Regions from separate parts of the Bacillus sp. PK6-026 genome, predicted to be linked through region 1. Evidence: riboswitches for the same ligand, from Rfam matches in the RefSeq annotation. Region 1 holds a riboswitch; each other region holds the start of a gene.
What was found. Region 1 has a riboswitch for S-adenosylmethionine ahead of M1D59_RS06175 (bifunctional homocysteine S-methyltransferase/methylenetetrahydrofolate reductase). Riboswitches for the same ligand answer to the same signal wherever they lie in the genome.
Positions count from the first base shown of each region.

Region 2: it holds a riboswitch for S-adenosylmethionine, as region 1 does, so the genes downstream of both, metN (methionine ABC transporter ATP-binding protein MetN) here and M1D59_RS06175 (bifunctional homocysteine S-methyltransferase/methylenetetrahydrofolate reductase) in region 1, are expected to answer to the same signal.
Region 3: it holds a riboswitch for S-adenosylmethionine, as region 1 does, so the genes downstream of both, M1D59_RS16485 (MetQ/NlpA family ABC transporter substrate-binding protein) here and M1D59_RS06175 (bifunctional homocysteine S-methyltransferase/methylenetetrahydrofolate reductase) in region 1, are expected to answer to the same signal.
Region 4: it holds a riboswitch for S-adenosylmethionine, as region 1 does, so the genes downstream of both, M1D59_RS21210 (5-methyltetrahydropteroyltriglutamate--homocysteine S-methyltransferase) here and M1D59_RS06175 (bifunctional homocysteine S-methyltransferase/methylenetetrahydrofolate reductase) in region 1, are expected to answer to the same signal.

Region 1 is NZ_CP096418.1:1,231,873-1,236,082, reverse strand. It holds gene M1D59_RS06185 (CvfB family protein) at 1-556, opposite strand, end outside; gene M1D59_RS06180 (YajQ family cyclic di-GMP-binding protein) at 717-1,208, shown strand; SAM riboswitch class I at 1,286-1,397, shown strand; gene M1D59_RS06175 (bifunctional homocysteine S-methyltransferase/methylenetetrahydrofolate reductase) at 1,477-3,306, shown strand; gene metH (methionine synthase) at 3,299-4,210, shown strand, end outside.
Region 2 is NZ_CP096418.1:3,483,025-3,487,234, reverse strand. It holds gene M1D59_RS17840 (YusG family protein) at 1-48, shown strand, start outside; gene M1D59_RS17835 (toprim domain-containing protein) at 111-455, shown strand; gene M1D59_RS17830 (thioredoxin family protein) at 481-789, shown strand; gene M1D59_RS17825 (SCP2 sterol-binding domain-containing protein) at 911-1,267, shown strand; SAM riboswitch class I at 1,442-1,549, shown strand; gene metN (methionine ABC transporter ATP-binding protein MetN) at 1,666-2,691, shown strand; gene M1D59_RS17815 (methionine ABC transporter permease) at 2,684-3,352, shown strand; gene metQ (methionine ABC transporter substrate-binding lipoprotein MetQ) at 3,366-4,196, shown strand.
Region 3 is NZ_CP096418.1:3,246,939-3,251,148, reverse strand. It holds gene M1D59_RS16500 (ABC transporter ATP-binding protein) at 1-164, shown strand, start outside; gene M1D59_RS16495 (ABC transporter permease) at 154-1,485, shown strand; gene M1D59_RS16490 (sunset domain-containing protein) at 1,514-2,194, opposite strand; SAM riboswitch class I at 2,326-2,433, shown strand; gene M1D59_RS16485 (MetQ/NlpA family ABC transporter substrate-binding protein) at 2,490-3,314, shown strand; gene M1D59_RS16480 (MDR family MFS transporter) at 3,435-4,210, shown strand, end outside.
Region 4 is NZ_CP096418.1:4,164,349-4,168,558, forward strand. It holds gene M1D59_RS21200 (chorismate--pyruvate lyase family protein) at 1-459, shown strand, start outside; gene M1D59_RS21205 (DUF3298 and DUF4163 domain-containing protein) at 558-1,241, opposite strand; SAM riboswitch class I at 1,560-1,669, shown strand; gene M1D59_RS21210 (5-methyltetrahydropteroyltriglutamate--homocysteine S-methyltransferase) at 1,743-2,873, shown strand; gene M1D59_RS21215 (glycosyltransferase family 39 protein) at 3,013-4,210, shown strand, end outside.

The DNA.
Region 1 (4,210 bases):
CTTCCTTTCGCTCAGAAGAATGGATAAAGCCTCTGATGCCGGTTTCGGAAATCATAAAAGAGCCTGATGCGATCAAGCGGTAGATCGTTCCGGTGAGCTCTTTATTCATCAGACCGGGTGAAGCTTCACTAAACAGCTCGCTGATCTTATCCTCCGGCGCCGGTTTGGCAAACATCCTTCCGTGCCCCGTGATTTTCAGCATACAGTACAGCCTGTCCCCTTTTTGCGGCCATACTGATTCATACGGCGGGAGATGCTCTGTCGCAACGAGGGCGTCCTTCGAGAGCCCGACATCGACGAAAACCCCCATGCCGCTGACGGCATCAACGACTTCCACCCAGCCGTACTGTTCAGCGCTGATCATCGGCTTTCTCATCGTAGCCGCCAAGCGATCTTCATGATCGGCATATAAAAAGACATCGACCTCTTCTCTGTCTTCAATATCCTCCGTGATCTCGCTCTGATGCAGAAGGACCGCCGTTTCGCCGTCCGTCAAAAAGTAACCGTAATCGGCTTTATGATCTATTTTCAATGTTAGCTGCTGTCCTGGTTTCATACTGTTTCTTCCTTTCTTATCGGCCTGTTTTTCTTTTTCTTATTATTCCTCCAATGTTAAAATTATTGCCGGATCGCGGCCAGGCAAACCGCTCGATATTGGAAGTTTCACCTTATTCTACTATAATTGACTCATAAGTAAAATGGATGGAGGTTTTCACATGGCGAAAGAAAGCTCATTTGATATCGTCTCAAAGGTTGAACTACCTGAAGTTCAAAACGCAATTCAGACCGCTCTCAAGGAAATCGGCACACGCTATGATTTCAAAGGGTCAAAAAGCAGCATCACACTCGAAGGAGACGAGCTCGTTCTCGTATCGGACGACGAATTTAAAATGAACCAGCTGAAAGACGTGCTTGTCGGCAAACTGATCAAGCGGAACGTCCCGACGAAAAACATCGAATACTCAAAGCTTGAGAACGCTTCAGGCGGCACGGTCAGACAGCGCGGAAAACTAGTTCAGGGCATCGACAAAGAAAACGCGAAAAAAATCAATAACCTGATAAAAAAATCGGGTCTGAAAGTTAAATCGCAAGTGCAGGATGATCAAGTCCGCGTAACCGGAAAAAATAAAGACGACCTTCAGCAAATCATCGCGATGGTGAGGGAAGCCGACCTGCCGATTGATGTCCAATTTATAAATTTTCGATAAATTCTTAATTTACTGTTGATTATTCTCCCGATTTTCGGTAAATTGAGTAAAAGTAATCAATAGAAACTAAATAGCTGTTCTTATCAAGAGAGGCAGAGGGACTGGCCCGATGAAGCCTCAGCAACCGGTGAATGAATATTCATGACCAAGGTGCTAAATCCAGCAAGCAGTCTGCTTGGAAGATAAGAAGACGGACAACTGTCGATGAAAAGTCTTCTGCTTCACAGAAGACTTTTTTGTTTATCAAAAATGCTTAAGGGGGAAAACGATGGGTTTTTTGGAGGATATAAAAAGCAAAACGTTAATCGCGGACGGCGCAATGGGCACACTTCTGTATTCCTACGGGATCGACAGGTGTTTTGAGGAACTGAACATCTCCAAGCCCGAAGAAGTGAGACGCGTCCACGAAGCGTATGTACAGGCCGGCGCCGATATTATTCAAACGAACACGTACGGCGCAAACTTCATCAAGCTGTCCAGATACGGGCTCGAAGACGAAACAAAACAAATCAACGAAAAAGCGGTCCGTCTCGCCCGCTCCGCCGCCGGTTCTGCTTATGTTCTCGGTACGCTCGGCGGAATCCGGACGTTCAACAAAAACTCGTATTCTCTCGAGGACATTAAAAGAAGCTTCCGCGAACAGCTCTATCTTCTGTTAAATGAGCAGCCGGACGGACTTCTGCTCGAAACCTATTATGATTTAGAAGAAGCGCGCGAAGTTTTAAAGATTGCCAGAAAGGAAACAGAGCTGCCGATCATTTTGAATGTCTCAATGCACGAAGAGGGCGTTCTTCAGGACGGAACCCCGCTTGCGGACGGTCTGAAGCAGCTGGCATCCCTCGGCGCAGACGTCGTTGGCATCAACTGCCGCCTCGGCCCTTATCATATGATCAGAGCGCTTGAAGAAGTCCCGCTTTTAGAAGACGCCTATCTTTCCGTCTATCCGAACAGCAGCCTCCCGTCCCTTGTCGAAGGCAGGCTTGTTTATGAGACAGATGATGAATATTTCAGGGAAAGCGCGGAGGAATTCCGCAATCAAGGCGCACGGATCATCGGCGGCTGCTGCGGAACCACGCCGAACCACATCAGGGCGATGGCTGAGGCAGTCAAAGGGCTTCCTCCAGTCACCGAAAAGCACGTGAAAATCAGAAAGAAAGCGGCGCTTGCTGTTCAAAACGAAAGGACAGAGCCCGTTCTCGACGATCTGGCCAAGCAAAAACGGTCCATTATCGTCGAACTCGATCCTCCAAAACAATTAAACTTTGAGAAATTTTTGCACGCCGCTAAAGAGCTTCAATCAGCCGGAATCGATGCACTGACATTGGCGGACAACTCGCTTGCCACACCGAGGATCAGCAATGTCGCCTGCGGCGCGCTCTTAAAACAGCGCCTCGATATGAGGTCGCTGATCCATATTACATGCAGAGACCGCAACCTGATCGGCCTGCAGTCCCATCTAATGGGGCTCGATACACTGGGGCTGTCAGACGTGCTGGCAATTACCGGCGATCCGTCGAAAATCGGCGACTTTCCGGGAGCGACTTCCGTCTATGATCTGACATCGTTCGATTTGATCAGCCTGATCAAACAGTTTAACGAAGGCTTGTCATATTCGGGTAAACCGCTCGGCAAGAAAACAAATTTCTCAGTGGCGGCCGCCTTCAATCCGAATGTCAGACACATTGACAAAGCGGTGAAACGGCTTGAGAAAAAAATCGCCTGCGGCGCAGACTATTTCATTTCCCAGCCTGTCTATTCAGAGGAGCAGCTCATCAAAATCCACGAAGAAACAAAGCATCTTGAAACACCGATCTATATCGGCGTCATGCCGCTGACCAGCAGCCGCAACGCGGAATTCATCCACAACGAAATCCCCGGCATCAAACTGTCCGATTCAATCCGCGAAAAGATGGCGCTGGCGGGAAATGACAAACAAAAACAGGCCGAGGAAGGGCTCGCGATCGCCCGCTCCCTGCTTGATGCGGCGTGCGACCTGTTCAACGGCATTTATCTGATCACACCGTTTTTGCGGTCTGATTTAACCGCCGAACTGACGGCATATATCCACCAGAAAGAAAAGGAGAAAACAAATGTCTAACATCAATGACCAGCTGAAGAAAAAAATCCTCGTCCTTGACGGTGCGATGGGAACGATGATCCAGAATGCCGGTTTGTCCGCCGCTGACTTCGGCGGCGAGGCCTATGAAGGGTGCAATGAATTTCTAAGCATCACGGCACCTCATATCATTCAGGGCATCCACGAAGCCTATCTGGCCGCTAAAGCCGATATCATCGAAACCAATACATTCGGAGCCACACGGCTCGTTCTGGACGAGTACGACCTCGGGCAGCGCGCCTATGAAGTCAACCTCGCTTCAGTCAACCTCGCCAAAGCCGCCGCCGAAAAGTTTTCCACACCTGAATGGCCAAGGTTTGTCGCCGGCGCGATGGGTCCGACGACAAAAACCCTTTCCGTCACCGGCGGCACGACCTTTGACGAGCTGATCGATAATTACGAGGAACAGGCAAGAGCGCTGATCACAGGGGGAGCCGACCTCTTGCTGCTCGAAACGAGCCAGGATATGCTGAACGTTAAAGCGGGCTTTATCGGTATCAGACAAGCCTTCGAAAAAACCGGCAAAACCCTTCCCCTCATGGTATCAGGCACGATCGAACCGATGGGCACGACACTGGCCGGCCAGGATATCGAATCGTTCTATATCTCACTCGAGCATATGAAGCCGGTCAGCGTCGGTTTAAATTGCGCGACGGGCCCGGAATTTATGACAGATCACATCAGAACCCTTTCTTCCCTTGCGAGGACGGCCGTCAGCTGCTATCCGAATGCCGGCCTCCCCGATGAGGAGGGACAATACCATGAATCACCGCAATCGCTCGCGAAAAAAATCAAGGCGTTTGCAGAAGAAGGCTGGCTGAACATTGTCGGCGGCTGCTGCGGAACGACGCCCGCCCATATTGAAGCGCTGGCCGATGAAGTAGCC
Region 2 (4,210 bases), 2.1 Mb from region 1:
CCGGATGCTAAATATGTAGACTGTGATGACCACCAAGGCTGGTGTTAATCAAGTCAGGCGGTGAACATTCACTGCCTTTTTTTACAAGTAAATCTTTAAAGGTGATCCATATGCCGGAAAATGAAAAAGTCATGATCGTCGAAGGGAAATCAGATAAGCAAAAAGTGAAGCATGTCATCGAAGAGCCCGTGGATATCATTTGCACAAACGGAACGATCAGCCAGGCAAAACTCGATGAATTCGCCGAAACGCTGTTTGATAAAGACGTTTATATCCTGGTGGATGCCGATGAATCAGGGGAAAAGCTCCGCCGGCAGCTGACGAGGGAGCTCCCCCAAGCTTCGCATCTATACATCGATAGGGTATACAAAGAAGTCGCTTCCGCCCCGAGTCAGCATGTTGCAGAAATATTAATTCGTTCAAACATCCGGGTACATACAAAATATTTATTATAAAACGTATTGAGGTGCGGTTCAACAGATGCAAGAACTCCAAGAAAAAGAGCTAAAACGGCTTGAACATGAGACCTGTCTTCTATATGTATACACGCCGTTCTGCGGAACGTGTCAGCTGGCCGGAAGAATGCTGGAAGTCGTTGATGAAATGATAAAGGACATTCCTTTTTATAAAAACAATCTCAATTATTCCCCGGCATTTGCCAAGCAGCAGGAAATAGAAAGCGTTCCATGCTTTATCCTTTACAAAAACGGGCAAGTCGTCAAAAAAGAATACGCTTTTCACTCCGTTTCCTACTTATACGATACGATTAAACAAAATGTTGTGGATTAAGGGCGGTTTTGACATATTTCTCGGGAAATAACCAGCAAAAACTTGTCGAGCAATTCCTAAAGGAACTCCTGCGGCAGACAGAGAATCTGTAAGTATGACCAATTTACAGGAGGTTATACAGTTGGAGAAAATGGGATTGATAGAAAGAGAGGACAAGGCTCTTTTTTTAAAACCTCTATTATCGACAACGGCTTTGCTGATTACGTTTCAAGGCGAGAAAGAAGCTTTTACGTTAGCGATCAACGAAAAAGGGGAAATGGAAAAATCTTCTCTTGCAGAGAAAGCTCATTTGACCTTTTTTGGAGAGCAAAGCGAGATTATTGACCTTCTTCACGGCGATATTTCATTGCAGCATCTCGTACAGCGCGGCACTGTTCAAGTAAAAGGCTCATTCAGAGCTTTATTGAAGCTTGAAGCGATTTTATGGCTGACGGACGGCTTTTTTAAAAACAGCGATCTTTATTCAGAGACATTTTAAAAATTTGAAAAATCGGCACATTCCGTGTATAAGTCGGACAGAGACGAGCGTTTACGTTCGTCTCTTTTCGCCGTAGGCCGATTGTCTTACGAAAAATAGTTGACAACTATTTTTTCGCATGATATCCTACTTTAAGAATTCCGATCATAATAATCAAAAAATAAATATATGATTCTCTTATCCAGAGAGGTGGAGGGAAGTGCCCTATGAAACCCGGCAACCATCAACACGTGTTGAAATGGTGCCAATTCACACGAAGCGTTATGCTTTGAAAGATGAGAGAAAGGCCCAGACTATTCAAAAGCCTTTCTGCTCATGTGTGCAGAAAGGCTTTTTTCATTGTTTGATCAGGAATTTAGACAACTATGAGAATTGAGCAAGAAAGCAGGTGATGGCTTTTGATAAATCTTCAAAATGTTTCAAAGATTTATCGGTCAAAGCATGGAGATGTCAATGCTGTCCAGGATGTCACCCTTACGATTAAAAAAGGTGAAATCTTCGGAATTATTGGATATAGCGGAGCTGGAAAAAGCTCCTTGATCCGTCTTTTGAACGGACTTGAACAGCCGACTTCAGGCACGGTTGAAGTAGCCGGCAGAACAATCAGTGAGATCAAAGGGAAGAAGCTGAGGAATGCAAGGCAGGAAATCAGCATGATTTTCCAGCACTTCAACCTATTGTGGTCAAGAACGGTCCGCGACAATATTGCGTTTCCGCTGGAGATCGCCGGTGTCAGCAAAGCAAAACGTCTGAAAAGAGTCGCTGAACTGATAAAGCTTGTCGGACTTGAAGGCAAGGAAAATGCCTACCCTTCACAGCTTAGCGGAGGCCAAAAGCAGCGCGTCGGCATCGCTCGGGCGCTCGCAAACAATCCGAAAGTTCTCTTATGCGATGAAGCGACATCAGCGCTTGATCCGCAGACGACTGACTCGATCCTGGGTCTTCTGTCCGATATCAATGAAAGGCTCGGACTGACCATTGTCCTGATTACTCATGAAATGCATGTCATCAGGAAAATCTGCCACAGAGTGGCCGTCATGGAAAACGGAAAGGTCGTGGAAGAAGGCGATGTGCTGAACGTATTCCTCAAGCCGCAGGAAGAAATGACAAAGCGCTTTGTTCAGCAGGTAACAGAACCGGTGGAAACACAGGAAACGCTGAAGCATTTCCTCGAAGAAACGACATCCGGGCGGACGATCAAGCTCACCTTCGTCGGTGAAGCGGCCGAATCGCCGCTGATCACACAGATCATTCGGAAGTTCGATGTTGAAGTCAACATCCTTCAAGGCAAAATCTCGCAAACTCAGGACGGCGCATACGGTTCATTGTTCATTCATGTCGACGGATATGAAAACGAGGTCAATGATGTGGTCGATTTCATCAAGAGCCGTCAAGTAGAAGCAGAGGTGATCACGAATGTTTGAAAAACTGTTTCCAAACGTAGATATGGAGCAGCTGTGGGAAGCTACGTATGAAACGATATATATGACAGGAATTTCCCTATTGTTTGCTTTTATCATCGGAGTGATTCTCGGTATGCTGCTGTATCTGACTTCTAAAGGAAACATTTGGCAGAATCGGGTCGTGAACGGTGTAATCTCGGCAATCGTCAATGTGTTCAGGTCTATTCCTTTTATTATATTGATTATTTTGCTGCTCGGTTTCACAAAGTTTTTAATGAACACGATCTTGGGGCCGAACGCCGCACTTCCGGCTTTGATTATCGCATCCGCTCCGTTCTATGCCCGCCTGGTTGAAATCGCTTTGCGCGAAGTTGATAAAGGCGTGATTGAAGCGGCAAAATCGATGGGAGCCAAAACATCGACGATCATATTTAAAGTGCTCCTGCCCGAATCGATGCCGGCCTTGATCTCTGGCATTACGGTTACGGCGATTGCACTGATCGGTTCGACGGCGATGGCCGGAGCAATCGGTTCAGGCGGACTCGGGAACCTTGCCTATGTAAACGGTTTTCAGATGAACAATCCCGATATTATACTCATCGCCACTATTTTCATCTTAGCTATTGTGTTTATCATCCAGTTTATCGGGGATTTTATAACAAATAAATTAGACAAACGTTAGGGAGGACATCAACATGAAAAAAGGTTTATTAACAGCTTTATTCATCATTTTTGCAGGCGTTTTAGCCGCTTGCGGATCTTCCAGCAGCGAAGGGGATAAAGACAGCAAAGTCATCACAGTCGGAGCGACGCCGACGCCTCACGCTGAAATCCTTGAAGAAGCAAAGCCGCTTTTGAAAGAAAAAGGCTATGAGCTTAAAATCAAAAATTTCACGGACTACAAACTGATCAACAAGGCGCTTGCAACGAAAGATCTCGATGCGAACTACTTCCAGCACGTCCCGTATCTTGAACAGGAAATGAAAGAAAATAAAGACTACGATCTTGTTAACGTCGGCGCGGTACACCTTGAGCCATTCGGCATTTACTCTAAAAAGTATAAATCTTTAAAAGACCTTCCTGACGGTGCAAAAATTATTATGAGCAACAACGCCGCTGAACAGGGCCGCATGCTTGCAATGCTTGAAAATGCCGGACTGATCAAGCTGAAATCAGGCATTGAAAAAGTGGATGCGACAGTAAAAGATATTACAGAAAACAAGAAAAACCTCAAAATCAAAAATGATGTGGCGCCTGAAATGACGGCAAAAGCATACGAAGCCAATGAAGCTGACGCAGTGTTCATCAATGTGAACTACGCGATCCAAAACAAGCTCAATCCGAAAACTGATTCAATCGAGCTTGAGTCTCCAAAAGACAATCCTTACGCTAACATCATCGCCGTCCGCAAAGGCGACGAAGATTCTGACAAGGTGAAAGCTCTGATGGACGTATTGCGCTCTGAGGACATTAAAAAGTTCATCGACAAAAAATATGAAGGCTCTGTCATTTCTGTTTCTGAGTAAATGAAAGAACACCC
Region 3 (4,210 bases), 2.0 Mb from region 1:
AAACAGAACAGGAAATCCTCGAATTCATTCGGCAGCTGAACAGGGAGCGCGGTATTACATTCGTCATCATCACGCACGATGACGAGGTGGCATCGATCGCCAAAACGAAATTTCAGTTATCTGACGGCGTGTTAGAGAAAGGGGAAGAGACTGTTGAAGTTTAAGGATCAGTTGAAGTTCATTAGAAGAAATATGAAGAAAAACCGCCTGCGTGTATTCATGACCATTCTCGCAACAACGGTGGCCTGCGCGTTTTTAATCGTGCTCGCATCGGTCGGATTCGGACTGCAAAAATCGATGACTGAACAGCTGATGAAAGAACAGATTGTCACTGAAATTCAGGTTGTCGGAAAAGAAGGAAAGAGCGATCGGAAAGTTCAAAAGAAAGACTTGAAAGAATTCGAAAATCGCAAAGATGTGTCCGCGATTATCGAGCGCACGCAGGTGTTCGCACCTGCTGAAGCAAAGTTGGGCAACAGGACAAACAATCAAATGTCGAATATCACGATTACTGACATGGCTGCTGAACAAAAAGCCAATATTAAACTCGATCGCGGCCGCGTAGCGAAAACACCGAATGAAATCGTCGTCGGCTACCATTTCGGGAAGAATCTCTGGACGAAAAAAGAAGCCCAAGATTATGAAAAGCAGATGGAAAATAATGCTGAGGAAGTAAAAGAACCAAAAGGATACGCAGAAGATATTCTCGGCAAAACAATTGAATTAAAGATCTCAAAAATGGATGAAAAAACAGGAGAAGAAGGGAAAGCGAAAACATATGATCTGAAAGTTGTCGGAGTGACGAAAAAACCTTCTTATGAATGGGCAAGCGATTCAACGGTCTATGTCAGCAACGACATGCAAAAAGACATCACCGGATTTCTGAAGGCGGACAAAGACAACGGCACGATCGAAAAAAAGCTTTCGGTTTACGCGGATAATTTTGAACATGTCGGACAGCTGACAACAGATTTGGAGGATGAAGGCTACTACGTCGATTCAATAACGAAAAAACTCGAAAGCATCAATCTGTTTTTCATGGCTTTTAAAATCGGTCTGATCTTTGTCGGAGTCATTGCCGTTTTGATTTCAGCCATCGGGATTTTCAACACGATGACAATGGCGGTTACAGAACGGACGCAGGAAATCGGGATTATGAAAGCGATCGGGGCCAGCCCGAATGTGATCCGCCGAATGTTCCTGCTGGAAAGCGCCTATATCGGCATCTTAGGATCTGTTTTAGGTATTATCATTTCATACGGTGTCAGCTTTTTAGTGAACAAGATTATTCCTGTCATTTTATCATCGGTTTCAGAAGGAGAAGCGAGTGCGGCAGAGCTCAGCATCACCTTCTCGCATATTCCGGTCAGCCTTGTACTCATCGCCACCTTGATCAGTGCAGGCGTCGCCATTCTTTCAGGCCTGAATCCGGCCATTAAAGCGACAAGAACGAACGTGCTGACAGCATTAAGAAGAGAGCTTTAAGAAAAAAGCTGGCGGTATGCCGGCTTTTTTAACGTTTCGGAGGTCTGTACCCCGCATCACGCGCCTCCTGTTCTGTGCAGAACCAGCGGGCGACGTTTTTCGTGCGGTCATAATATGTACTTCCTGGTGTATGATAAATATGGTTGACGCTTCCTTTGATTTTGCACTCTTGTTTGCTTTCACCGCTGTTTTTCTTAGGGGAGGGCGCGCTGTGTGACGTTCCGGCCTGAGCGGTGGCGTTCTTTTCTTTTACAGTGGCTTCGGTACTGCCGCTTTTTTCTTCAGCCTTAGCCAGTTTTTCTGACAGCGATTTTGTTTTTTTCGTAAGCGAGTCTTTTTCTTTTGTCAGTTTTTCGTTTTCTTTTTTTAATATGTCATTCTCCGTTTTGGCTGCCTTCAGTTTTTCGTTTGCTTGATTGAGCTGCTGCTTTAATGCGGTTTGCTCCTTTTGTACAGCGCTGTGTTCAGTTTTCAGTTCCTGAAGCTCGGTTGTCAGGTCCTCTGTTTTTGTCTCATCGATGGCATATGTTTCCTCACTGTAATAAGGCGCAGAGATGATCAGGAGGAGAAGTCCGCCTGCAAAACAAGGATAAAAGAGTTTTCTGGAAAACCTTTTGCCTGGAGAAAAGATTCTTCTGATCAAATGAAATACAAGATAGCAGATGGAAAAAATAAAGGATAAAAACCCGATCAGCATGATAGATTCCATGATTCGTCTCCTTTCGTGTTTGATAACTATATTTTAGCTTAAAAAGAAAAAAATGTTTATACCAAAAAACTTCTTGCAAATCTAAATATTCAAACGTAAAATAAAGAAATCATTTAAAAAACCGAATATGCAGCTTATAAAGAGAGATGGAGGGACTGGCCCGGCGAAATCTCAGCAACCTGCAGCAGAGCAAGGTGCTAAATCCAGCAGAATGTCAGGCGCATTCTGAAAGATAAGTTGAACAACTCTTTCAGGCGCTGAAAGAGTTTTTTTTATTTTGGAGGAGGAGATATACATGAACAAGATATTAAAATGGACTTCCGTGCTGGGACTGTCCTTGAGCATGGCGCTTCTGACCGCATGCGGAAACAATGCCGAAAGCGATGGTAAAACGATCAAAATAGGCGCTACTGCAGGACCGTATTACGATATGGTCAAAAAAGCGATTCAGCCTGAACTTGAGAAAAAAGGCTACAAAGTTGAAGTGGTCGAATTCACCGACTATGTACAGCCGAACACGGCGTTAAGCGAAGGCGAACTCGACGCCAATTTGTTTCAACATGAGGTTTTTATGAAATCATACAATCAAGAAAACAATAAACATCTTGCTGCACTCATTTCTGTGCCGACCGCTCCGATGGGTCTCTATTCTGCCAAATATAACGACTTGAACGATGTCAAAAACGGGGCGGAAGTGGCTGTTCCAAACGATCCGGCCAATGCCGCCAGGGCATTTTTAACGCTCCAGGATCAGGGGCTGATTCGGCTGAAAAGCGATGTCGACACATTGAAAGCCTCTGTGCAGGATATTGCGGAAAATCCGAAAAAGCTGACATTTAAACAGCTTGAATCTGCCAATCTTCCAAGAGCGGTCGATGACCTGGATATCGCGGCTGTCCCGGGTAATTTCGCTCTCTCCGCTAATATGAAGTTGCAGGACGCGCTGGCGCTTGAGAACATGCCTGACCGCTACCGCAATCAAGTGGTAGTGGATGAAAAAAACAAAGACAAGCCATTCGCCAAAGATCTCAAAGAAGCGGTAAAATCCAAAGCTTTCGAAGATGCGATCGATCGGGAATTCGCCGGTTTCGGAAAGCCAAAATGGATGACGCAATCATAAAAAAATTCCCCCTTTAAAAAGGGGGTTTTTTATGTTGAAAATCGAAATCGTGTCAATTGAAAAAAATGGGCAAAACGAATAGAATCTAGAGGGAATGCTAAAGAGAAAGAAGGAAACGCTATGCCGCGCACATTATGGCTTTTGGTCATCGGAATGTTTATCAATGTCACAGGGGCATCTTTTTTATGGCCGCTGAATACCATCTATATCCATCAGCATTTGGGAAAGTCGCTGACAGCGGCCGGATTTGTGCTGATGCTGAACTCAGGGGCAAATGTGCTGGGCAACCTGTTCGGAGGATATTTATTCGATAAAATCGGCGGATTTAAAACGGTCGTACTTGGAATTGTGATCACGTTTGCGAGCCTTTCAGGCCTCGTCTTTTTTCACGAGTGGTTCCAATACATTCTTTTCTTAACATTGGCCGGTTTTGGATCAGGGATCGTGTTTCCGGCATGCTATGCAATGGCCGGATCGGTTTGGCCGGAAGGCGGCAGAAAGCCGTTCAATGCTGTATACGTGGCGCAAAATGCAGGGGTGGCAGTTGGTTCAGCGCTCGGCGGAATTGTCGCGTCTTTTTCATTTACGTATGTTTTTCTGGCGAATGCGATGCTGTATGCCGTCTTTTTCATGATTGCGATTTTCGGATTTAGACGCATCCGGTCTGAAAAAGCCATGCAGTCTTCTGTTTTGGATCATGCCGATTCAGTCAGCGGGAAATCTAGATTCTCCGCGCTTTTGGTTATATGTACGGGCTACCTGCTCGGCTGGGTCGCTTATTCGCAATGGTCCTCGACCATCGCTTCACACACCCAGGAGCTGGGGATATCTCTTGGGCAGTACAGCGTACTTTGGACAGTGAACGGGGCGCTCATTGTTTTCGGTCAGCCGCTGAT
Region 4 (4,210 bases), 1.4 Mb from region 1:
TCAACAACCAAAGCGATTGAAACGCTGATCGGTGGCAAAGCCGAAATCGAAGTTTTTCAGCAAAATAATATTGATTATGACAAGCTGTCACCTGAAGAAGCGAGGCTGTTTCAACGCGATGATGACATCTTGTTTAGAACTTCCTCTTTGAAAACAGGCGATGATTATTTATCTTATAATTATGTCTATGTTAAAACAAACTTACTGCCGCCCGCCATCAAACAAGATTTGCAGGCAGAAAGGCTTCCCATCGGGAAAATCATTGCAGAACTGGAGTCAAGGCGTGAAATTTTCAGTACGGGCGACTGCCTGGGAAAACATTTCACACAACTTGTACCTGTTTCAGCAGACCGGACATATGCTTTTAAAAAATATCAGATTATCAGCGGCCGGCAGTGCATGTTCTATGTCTGCGAGCTATTCGATTTAGAAAAAATCTGCGAACGGACTGCGGGCTGAATCATGCCCGTCAGCTGCCACTTCATGAAAAGGCTTCCATAACCTCCCCATTCCTTCTTCCCTCAAAACAAAAACCCCTGCGAAACAGGGGCTGTTATTTATTGATACACCGTTTTCGGCACGGCAACGACCGGATTTCCGGCAGCATAAGGAGCGACATCGTATTGCTGGAAGACGATCGCAATGCCGTCTTTTGTGTAATAAAAAGCCGTGTTTTTACCAAGGACGATGTCTTTCTTCTTCACATCCGGGAAGAAAATGTCGCTGTGTTTTTGAATATAGTCGTAAATGTATGTTTTTGTCTTATCCATTTTCGATTTTGTATTTAAGATATCTGATAAATACACCCGCTTTTTAGAGGCAAGGTCATAGTTGAAAGAGCGGACTGCCGTATTTCCGTGCGCTCCGCCGGAGTAGACGTAATTACTTGTCAGAATGCTCAGCTTTTGGCCGGTCCGGTATTTCACTTCAAAGGACGTTTGATAATCTGTTTGGTATCCGTGCTGTTGGCCGTCTTTCTTGTTTTTTACATAATCTTTGTAGGACTGCTCAATATAACGTTTAAAATCTTTGTTGATCCTATTTTGGAGAGATTTGCTGCTTACATTTGCAACCTGCGGGTATTTCAAAGCCTTAATGTTTTTGTAAGTATGGCTCGTGACCGTCGGCTTTTTTTCATTTGCCGCGTGTGCAGAAGGAAGTGCGGCCGCACCGTACAGCGCAAAAAACAATACCCCTGTCATCAGCATACCTAACGCTTTAAACACTGTTTTTTTGTTCATAAGAACCCTCCTTAATCTGTCATTGTTTATCATACCCATTTTGAAATCAGGTACACATGATAGACCGGTGAACTCGCGAGAAAGTTTCTATTTTCGGAGATAAAAATTGAAAAATATTCTAATTCACCCTGTTCGTTCAGCACCTTGTTGACCATTTGAAAGACTGTCTTGACAAAAAATTCACACGTTGATTCGATACGCCCTCCGGTTTAACCGCAGAAGAAGAAAATGAAAAACCAAATAGTTTTTTTAAACCCATTGACATTTTTATAAAAAGTATTAATATTAAAATTATTAAAAAATTGCATAAAAAGGTTTTCCTTATCAAGAGTGGTGGAGGGACTGGCCCTGTGAAACCCGGCAACCGCTGTCTATGACAGAATGGTGCTAAATCCTTAAGAGCATGTTCGTGCTCTTGAAGATAAGGAGGAGATTGAATATATCAAGCTCTTCCTTATCGGGAAGAGCTTTTTTATGTCTATAAAGAAAGAGGGATGAAGCATGACACAATCAACCGATGTACTGAAGCAAACGCCTGGGAAAAAAATCGGACCGTACAGAGCTGATCAGGTGGGGAGTCTTTTAAGGTCTGCGCCCGTAAAAAAAGCGCGTATTCAAAAAGCGAACGGTGAAATTAGCGCTGAACAACTGCGCGAAGTCGAAAACGAAGAGATCAAGCGCATTGTCGAAAAGCAAAAAGAAATTGGCCTTAAAGCCGTTACTGACGGGGAATTCCGCAGGTCATGGTGGCATTTCGATTTTCTTGAAGGGCTTGACGGCGTAGAAGGATATACAGCGGACAAGGGCATTCAATTTCATAATGTTGAAACGAAGCCGCGCGGAATCAAAGTAACAAGCAAAGTCGATTTTACAAACCATCCGATGCTGGAAGATTATAAATTTCTTCATGATATTGCGGGCACACATACGCCGAAAATGACGATTCCGAGCCCGAATATGCTGTTTTTCAGAGGAAAACTTGGAGAAAGCCCGTACGAGGATCTGGATGAGTTCCATCACGATGTCGCGCAGGCTTACAAAAAAGCGATCCGCGCATTTTACGATGCCGGCTGCCGCTATTTGCAACTGGATGACACGGCCTGGTCGGTATTTTTCTCAGACAAAGGACATGAGCAGATCAAAGCCTTCGGCCGCCAGCCTGATGAACTGCGCCAGTCCTTCGCTAACACGATTAATGAAGCAGTTGAAGGACGCCCGGACGATTTGACGGTCACCATGCACATCTGCCGCGGCAACTTCCAGTCAACATGGGTGGCGGAAGGCGGCTACGATGCGGCTGCAGAAACGATTTTCGACGGACTCAATTTAGACGGACTTTTCCTTGAATTTGATGACGAGCGCTCCGGCGGCTTCGAACCGCTTCGCTATGTCAAACGGAAAGACTTGCAGATCGTCCTCGGCCTGATCACATCAAAATTCGGAGAGCTTGAAAACCCGGATGATATTAAGCGGCGTATCGACGAAGCAGCTCGCTTCGTCGACCTGAACCAATTGTGCCTAAGCCCGCAGTGCGGCTTTGCCTCCACAGAAGAAGGCAATCTCCTGACAGAAGAGCAGCAATGGGAAAAACTGCGTCATGTCGTCGAGATCGCAGAAGACGTATGGAAATAACACCTCATATTTGAGACATGCCTCCTGACGGCATGTCTCTTTTTTTTGCCCCTCTATACAATTTAAAATTCCTTCTTGATTTGTTCATAGTTTGATCATATTTGGCTTCTATAATGCTCTTTAGTGAGGTGATCGAACAATGATTAAGAAAAGGAAAATCGATATATTCCTGGTCTTCATTCTTGTATTATCTGCAGCTTTAAACTTGTACGGCATCTGGAATAGTGACACAGACAACGCCTACTATACGGCGGCCGTTGAAAGTATGACCCAAAGTTTTCATAACTTTTTTTACGCATCATTTGATCCGGCAGGCTTTGTAACAGTTGATAAACCGCCGGTTGCACTCTGGATTCAGACACTTTTTGCACTTGTGTTCGGCGTGCACGGCTGGAGCGTCGTTCTTCCTGAAGCGATTGCCGAAGTGATTTCCGTAGCACTGTTGTACTTTATTGTAAAACCTACTTTTGGCAAAACGGCGGCCAGAATTTCAGCTCTTATTATGGCGTGTACGCCGATTGCCGTTGCGGTCAGCCATACAAACAACGTCGACAGCATTCTCACCCTTTGTTTGATGATTGCAACCTGGATGTTGTTTAAAGCAGTCCGGAAAGGAAAAATCGGCTGGCTGCTCGGCGCATTCTGTATGGTCGGCGTCGGCTTTAACGTCAAAATGCTGCAAGCATACATGGTATTACCGGCATTCCTGCTGTTTTACATGATTGCAGCAAAAACGACGATTCGCAAAAAAATTGTGTCTCTTATCACAGCCTTGATCGTTCTGGCAGGCGTTTCCGTTTCCTGGGCGGTAGTCGTCGATAGTCAGCCGGAGAGTTCGCGCCCTTATATTGGAAGCAGCCAGACCAACTCTGTCCTTGAGCTGGCGTTTGGCTACAACGGCATCCAGCGTCTCACAGGCCAAAACGGTGCTGGCGGGGGCGGAACCCCCTCATCTGATCAAAATCAAAAGAACCAGCAGCAGGAAATGCCGCAGCAGCAAAGCGGCGATACCGAAAACAACTCAGACTCGACAAATGGACAAATGGCTCCGCCGAGCGGGGGCGAGATGCCTTCAGGCGGACCGGACGGCCAGCAGGGTGATGTTCAAAGCGGCGGCGGAGGTCCCGGCGGCGGCACGAGCGGCATGTTTGGCACAGGAAACCCTGGCCCTCTCAGACTATTCCAATCCGAGCTTTCCGGACAGGCAAGCTGGCTCATCCCGTTTGTACTCTTCGGCATCATCGGTTTGCTGATCACGGGCCTTCGCGGTCAACGCAAATTCAATGAAATAACGACTGAAACGATTTTCTGGATGATGTGGCTTCTGCCAGTCGCTG